Regions from separate parts of the Paraburkholderia sp. OAS925 genome, predicted to be linked through region 1. Evidence: riboswitches for the same ligand, from Rfam matches in the RefSeq annotation. Region 1 holds a riboswitch; the other holds the start of a gene.
What was found. Region 1 has a riboswitch for manganese ahead of ABIE53_RS00730 (sodium:calcium antiporter). Riboswitches for the same ligand answer to the same signal wherever they lie in the genome.
Positions count from the first base shown of each region.

Region 2: it holds a riboswitch for manganese, as region 1 does, so the genes downstream of both, ABIE53_RS15830 (TMEM165/GDT1 family protein) here and ABIE53_RS00730 (sodium:calcium antiporter) in region 1, are expected to answer to the same signal.

Region 1 is NZ_JBEUNO010000001.1:155,330-158,521, forward strand. It holds gene ABIE53_RS00730 (sodium:calcium antiporter) at 114-1,124, opposite strand; yybP-ykoY riboswitch at 1,261-1,453, opposite strand; gene ABIE53_RS00735 (outer membrane protein) at 1,608-2,126, opposite strand; gene waaC (lipopolysaccharide heptosyltransferase I) at 2,802-3,192, shown strand, end outside.
Region 2 is NZ_JBEUNO010000001.1:3,633,395-3,636,586, reverse strand. It holds gene pepN (aminopeptidase N) at 1-21, opposite strand, end outside; gene ABIE53_RS15835 (DUF4136 domain-containing protein) at 292-990, shown strand; gene ABIE53_RS15830 (TMEM165/GDT1 family protein) at 1,066-1,638, opposite strand; yybP-ykoY riboswitch at 1,649-1,867, opposite strand; gene ABIE53_RS15825 (beta-ketoacyl synthase chain length factor) at 2,389-3,090, shown strand; gene ABIE53_RS15820 (lysophospholipid acyltransferase family protein) at 3,074-3,192, shown strand, end outside.

The DNA.
Region 1 (3,192 bases):
GTCGTCCCGCATCGCGCGATTCCGGGAGTTGGCGAGAGAAAAGCCGTTAGATCGATGTATTGGGCGGGAGCATCGCCGCGGCTTGTGATTCGCCGGCGACGTGGCTCGAACGCCTAACGGCTTAGCGTGATCGCCAGATAAGCGGCGTACAGCGCGCCGCAGACCAGCAGCGCCCACACGGGCGCGCCGTGCTCGCGCGCGTTGAGCCGCAGCCAGCCCGCCGCGACCAGCGTGATGACGATGCCCGTCACCACCTCGATGCGCGGCGTCCACGGCGTCAGCAGAATGCCGATAGCCGGCAACAAGGTGCCCTGGAACACCATCGCGCCCGTGATGTTGCCGAACGCCAGAGTGTCCTTGCCGCGGCGAATCCACAGGATGCTGTTGACCTTCTCCGGCAACTCCGTAGCGATCGGAATGATCAGCAGCGACAGCAGCAGCGGCGACACGCCGACCACCGCGGACACGCCCCGCACGCCGTGGATGAAACCCTCCGCGCCCCACACGAGCAACCCAACCGCGATCAGCAGTTGGACGGCGATGGTCGCTAGGTTGGTCGGCACGCCGAGGCGCGCGAGCATCATCTTGCCGGGCGCTTCGGTGCCGTGGCCTGCATCGACGAGATCGTTCGACGCGCGGAAAGTCGCCACGACATACGCGACATACACGCCGACGAGCGCGACGCTGAACAACGCGCGCACGATGCGCTGCTCATGCGGCACATACATGGCCGCGGCGGCCAGCAGGAACGCAAAGAGGAAATAGTTGAGATCGCGAGTGAAGCCCGAACGCTCCGGCGCGACGCGTCCGCCGACGCCGCGCGAGCGCAGCACGGCGAGCGTCATCAGAAAGGTAGACAGCGTGGACAGCATCAGCGGTGCGCCGAGAATCGCGCCCACGCCGATTTCCTCGTTGACGGCACGATCGCTCGTCCCGCCGACAATCGCTATCAGCGGCACGAGCGTCTCGGGCAACGCGGTGCCGACTGCAGCGAACAACGAGCCGGTCACGCCTTCGGATATCTTAAGCCGCTCGCCGAGATGTTCGAGCGCGTTGGTGAAAAGCTCGGCCGCCACGAGGATGACGACCAGCATGATGGCCAGTTCGATGAGAAGACCGGTCATGCGCGGCTCCGTGCATCGAAGGGATTGACGTGATCGACGTGGTGGACCGAAAACGTGCGGCGCGGCAGATCGCGCGACAGCAAGTTGAGCAGAAGACGAGGAGATTGAACAGCGCGGGATTTCACAGCGGCTCCGAGGTCGGACGTAAGACGAACCATGACGCACCGCGACCCGTCCGACCAGAACGAAGCAGTGCGCCAATGGTCTCGCCAAACCGACCCGGTCGAACGCGCCATGACCCGCAGGCCAAGTATGTTGACGCGCTCTCCTTCAGGCGATGCCGCGATGCCGCGATGCGTGAAGGAAGGCTACTCCCCAGTGACCCGGGGATTTTAGCGGGAGTGGGCGGAGGCAACAAGCCTTCGCAAAGAAGCTTGTTGACTGTGTTCGCCGTGGGCCGAGCTTTTACTGCGTGCCAAGTGTAGTGTCTATGCAGCTTGCGCAGCGGTCTGTTTTCTTGCCGCGCGCAAGCTCATCGAGTCATTAATTGAAGTGATACTGGACGCCTACCGTGAAGCTATTGTTTGTTCTCTTCGTGCCGTCGTGATGGCTCGAGTCCGTGGTCCATTCGGCGACCGCGCTGACATGCTCCGCGAACTTGTAGTCCACGCCGAGGCCCCAATGGAACCGCGTATCGGGGTCGTCGCCCGTAAAGCCGGCGCGAATGTACGGCATGAACTGGTTAAACGGCATGCCGAATTTGGCGTCGATTCCGGCGTCCTTGAAGGTGGTGGAGCCGTGGTGCAAATCCGCGAAAGCCTCGGCTCCTACCACGAACCGCTGCACGTCGAAGTTGTATCCGGCGGTGAAGCCCGGAAACACCGTGTTATGCGACGCCTTGTTGAATGCGCCCGATGCATCCGAATTATTGACGCCTAGCTTGAAACCAACATAAGGACCGGCGAACTGGCTCACGCCCGCTTGCGGCGCCGCTTGTGCGCAAGGAAGCTGTGAAAGAAGAACCACCGATGCCGCGAGAATTGATCTGGTTATTTTGTGCATGAATTGCAAATAAAGCTCTTAGTCCGGCGAGTGATCTCGCAATGCCTGTCGCACTGGAATGCGAAAGGGTCGGCGTAGGCCGACGCGCAACTATTCCCATATCGATGGGAATTGCATAGGCAGCGCGCGCCGATTCAGCGAATGGATGAGAACGATCTGAAATTTCAGCGAAGATGTGAGGCGGGGGCTAGGAGGCGTGTGGGTGGGGCAGCGCGTCGGGCGAGTTCGAGTTGTTGGCGGTTTGTCGATGGTACTGCGGGACCACGCTTTCGAGCACGACAGCCGGATCTGCTCCGCCTAAGGTCTACGAAACGTCTCTCCACGCACGACCGGAGACTGAGTACGCCAAGGTCCCGTACCCGCTGGGTCCTGTATGATCCTACGCGACTCGCGTGCAACAACCCGGAACCCGGGCGCCCCAGGCAGCCTTCCGATAGCTTGCAAATAGATAGTTGCTCTATTGCTATGTCGAAAATACCGCTGCTACGAACCGCCCTGCCGCCGATCTGAACCAAAGTCGTTTTGATTGCTCCCGGCGTGTGGGAACCCTCGGACCAAGTCCGGGATAATCTAAGCTGGATATCCTGCCGTTGATTTCCCTCAGGTCACTGCACAGCATCGAGGTATAGGTCTCACGGATGCTGAAGTGAAGTCCGCTTGTTGAATGGTAATGGAATGAAACGCATTCTAATAGTAAAAGTCACCTCCTTAGGTGACCTGGTACATGGTCAGCCCGTGGTGGCCGACCTGCATCGCGCCTTTCCTGGCGTCAAGATTGACTGGGCCGCCGATGCGTCCTTCGCCGATGTTCCACGCTGGAATGCGGGCATCGACCGCGTGCTGTGCGCGCCATTGCGGGGCTTCAAGAAAAACCGCTCTGGGGCCGAGCTCAAGGCGATTTTTACATCGATATCTGAACTGCGACGCGAGAAATACGACATCGTTCTCGATCTCCAGGGCGTCTACAAAAGCGCGATAATTTCTTTCCTTGCGCGCTCGCGCCGGCGTCTAGGCTATCGTTCGGCAGACCTCGGCGAGAGCGGCGCCGCCTTTGCTTACACTGGCC
Region 2 (3,192 bases), 3.5 Mb from region 1:
GGGCGTTGCGGTATCGGCCATGGCGTTCTGTAGTGATGGGACTCGAGCGGCCGGCGCACGAAGACGCGCGAGCCGGGCTTGTCGAGCCATTGTACAAAGCCTCGGGCAATCGTGCGGCGCGCGCTTTTCAGATAGCCGTTCGGCCGATGCGCGCTCGGACGCCCGCACCGCTCTTGCTCACGCTCAAGCTCCTGCGGCGTGGGAGCGGAAGGGAGCGGAACGGCGCGGCGCGATCGACGGTCATACGTACAATCAAAGACGAACGAACAGAAACGCTTCACGAGGTAGACCATGACAACGAATATCTGGACGCGCCGGGCCATGCTGCTGCTCGCGGCACTGAGCGTGCTGCTGTCCGGCTGCACGACCTACGTGACCACGCAGGTCACCGCGTTCTCCGACTGGAGCGGCGGCGACGCGGCCCGCACCTACGCGTTCACACGCGAGCCCGACCAGCGGAACAATCTCGAGCTGACCACCTATGAGCGCATCATCGCCAACGAACTCGCCACGCATGCGTTCCGCCAGGTTGACGGCAACGACGCGCGCTATCTCGTCGGGCTCTCGTATGGAATCCGCTCGGACATGGTGACGGTGGCCGAGCCGGTCTACTACAACCCGTGGCCGGCGCCTTACTGGGGCTGGGGCCGTCCGTACGATCCGTGGGGGCCGTGGGGTCCGTTTCCCGCAGGCTACGTGAACCAGAGCTATCCGATCTTCACGCATCTGCTCGGCGTGCGGATCACCGAGCGCGCGACGGGCAAGGAGGTCTACAACGTGACCGCGCGCAACTCGGGCGGCGAGTCGTCGCTGGTGAGGGCCATGCCGTATCTGGCGCGCAGTGCGCTTGCCGACTTCCCGCTCGGCAACGGCGTCGTGCGTACGGTGAAGATTCCGCTTGGCAACAGCGCCGGTGCTTCCAACGAAACGGCGGTGCCGGCTGCCGCCGCGTCCCCGGCTGCAGCGTCGGGCGCGAAAGCCGTGCAATGACCGCGACGCAACCGCAAGCGCGATAAAAGCGTGACAAGAGCGCGATCCGGCAAATGCCGGCATCGCGCACCTTCGTCAGAGCCCGCCGCCGAACAGCGCCATCGTTCCGAGAACCACGAACAGCACGGCGGCGATGCCGTGCACGATCCCGGTCGGCAGACGGTGCGCGAAGCGGTCGCCGAGCAGGATCGCCGGGACGTTGGCGATCATCATGCCGAGCGTGGTGCCCGCCACCACGCCGAAGAAGTCGTGAAAGCGCGCGGCGAGCGCAACCGTCGCGATCTGCGTCTTGTCGCCCATTTCCGCGAGGAAGAAGGCCACGACAGTCGCGCCGAACACGCCAAGATGCGTGCGGTTCGTGTTGGCTTCTTCGTCGTCGAGCTTGTCGGGCACGAGAATCCACAAACCCATGCCGATGAATGAAATGGCCAACGCCCAGCGCATGATGGCCGGCGTGAGCAGCGAGCCGAGCCACGCGCCGAGCGCGCCTGCGCCCGCGTGATTGACGAGCGTCGCGACCAGCACGCCGAGGATGATCGGCATCGGCTTGCGATAACGCGCGGCGAGCACGAGCGACAGCAGCTGCGTCTTGTCGCCGATTTCGGCGAGCGCGACCGCTCCGGTGGAAATGAGGAAAGCGTGGAACACGTGGGTTGGAATCCGCGGGCCGGGAAATGAACGAGCGACGACCCACGACACGCCGGGCCCAATTGCGGCGGGGTGTGGGTCATCGGTCTCGCCAGGCCAGAGGCTGCGGCTGCCACGGCCATGACGGCCAAGTCTGTTGACAGGCGCCCCCGCGAGCGCACGTTGTTGCGAGCCCGGCTAGATGCCGGGCGAACGTGGCGCGGGGCGGCTACTCCCCAATGAGGGACGGATTATAGCAGGCGTCGCCGCGCGACCGTTCTGCCGGGAGCAGAATTCGCGTGAAATCGGATCGCATGTATTCGACTGCAACAGTCGTCGCAGAAAGTTAATTGAAAGCATTCGCGGGATCCTCTTTGCGAACGCGACCACTGACAGTCGAATTCCCAAAAACCTACAGATGTAGGGATATTCCCAGGCCCAGATGGGAAATTTCTGCAAATCGCCATAGCGCTCAAATTAGCGTCGTAAACGCGAGACGGATACAGATGGATACGTCTTTTGTGGCTGATTTAATTCAGAATATTCAGTATGATTCCGGCGACTAAGGAAGCCTGAGCCAAACTACACGGCCAATCGTCAATGGCCTAAATAATCGGGCCAAAGTGCCGTTAATTCGCTGAACCCTACAAAAGAAGTCTGGATTGTCCCCCGGCTGGAAATTGCCGGTCCGCGCGGCGCGCATACGCTGTGACGGCTGCGTATTCCGTCAGGCGCTTCAGCCTCTCCTTGCTTCAACGCGCGAACACCGATATGCCCGATCCGCACTGGACCATTCCGGTCGCTCGCTGGTCTAGCTGGCCTGCTGCCACCACCGCCGCACCCGACATCGGTTTTATCGAACCGATCGTGCGGCGGCGTCTCAGCACGCTCTCGAAAGCCGCGCTGAAGGTGGCGCACGATTGCGTCGGGGCCGACGAGGCGCGCGTCGTCTTCGCGTCGCGGCACGGCGAACTGCGCCGCACCACGGAGATTCTGCGCGCCATCAGTTCCGGCGAGCCGGTGTCGCCGACGGCCTTTAGCCTCTCGGTGCTCAATGCGATGACGGGCGTGTTCGGCATCGCGCGCGGCGACCGCTCGGCGGCGAGCGCCATTTCGGCGGGCCCGGAAACGCTCGGTTATGCGCTGCTCGAGGCGTATGCGCAACACGCAACGCAATTGGCGTCACCGGTCCTGCTGGTCTACGCCGACGAACCGGCCGACCCCGCATACGGAACGATCGACGATGAAGTGCAGGGCGGCGCGATCGCGCTGCTCTTGAGTAACGAAACGGCGCTCGGCCATCTGGTCTGTACACAGTCCGCGTCGCCGCGCCTGCACGATTCGGAGCCCGCAGCAACCCGCTTCGCCACGCAAAGCCAGGCGCTGCTGCATTGTCTTGAAACCGGCGAGCCCGCGGCCTGGCAAGGCGCCGGCGTCCTTTGGCAGTGGGAGTGGCATGACCGCGCGGCTTGACTACACGTGGCGATTCTTCGCCACGGGCATGGCTTTCGTCGTGTTCGGCATCTGCGGCGTGCTGTTTTCGGTGCTGGTGTTTCCGCTCGCGTGGCTGTGGCC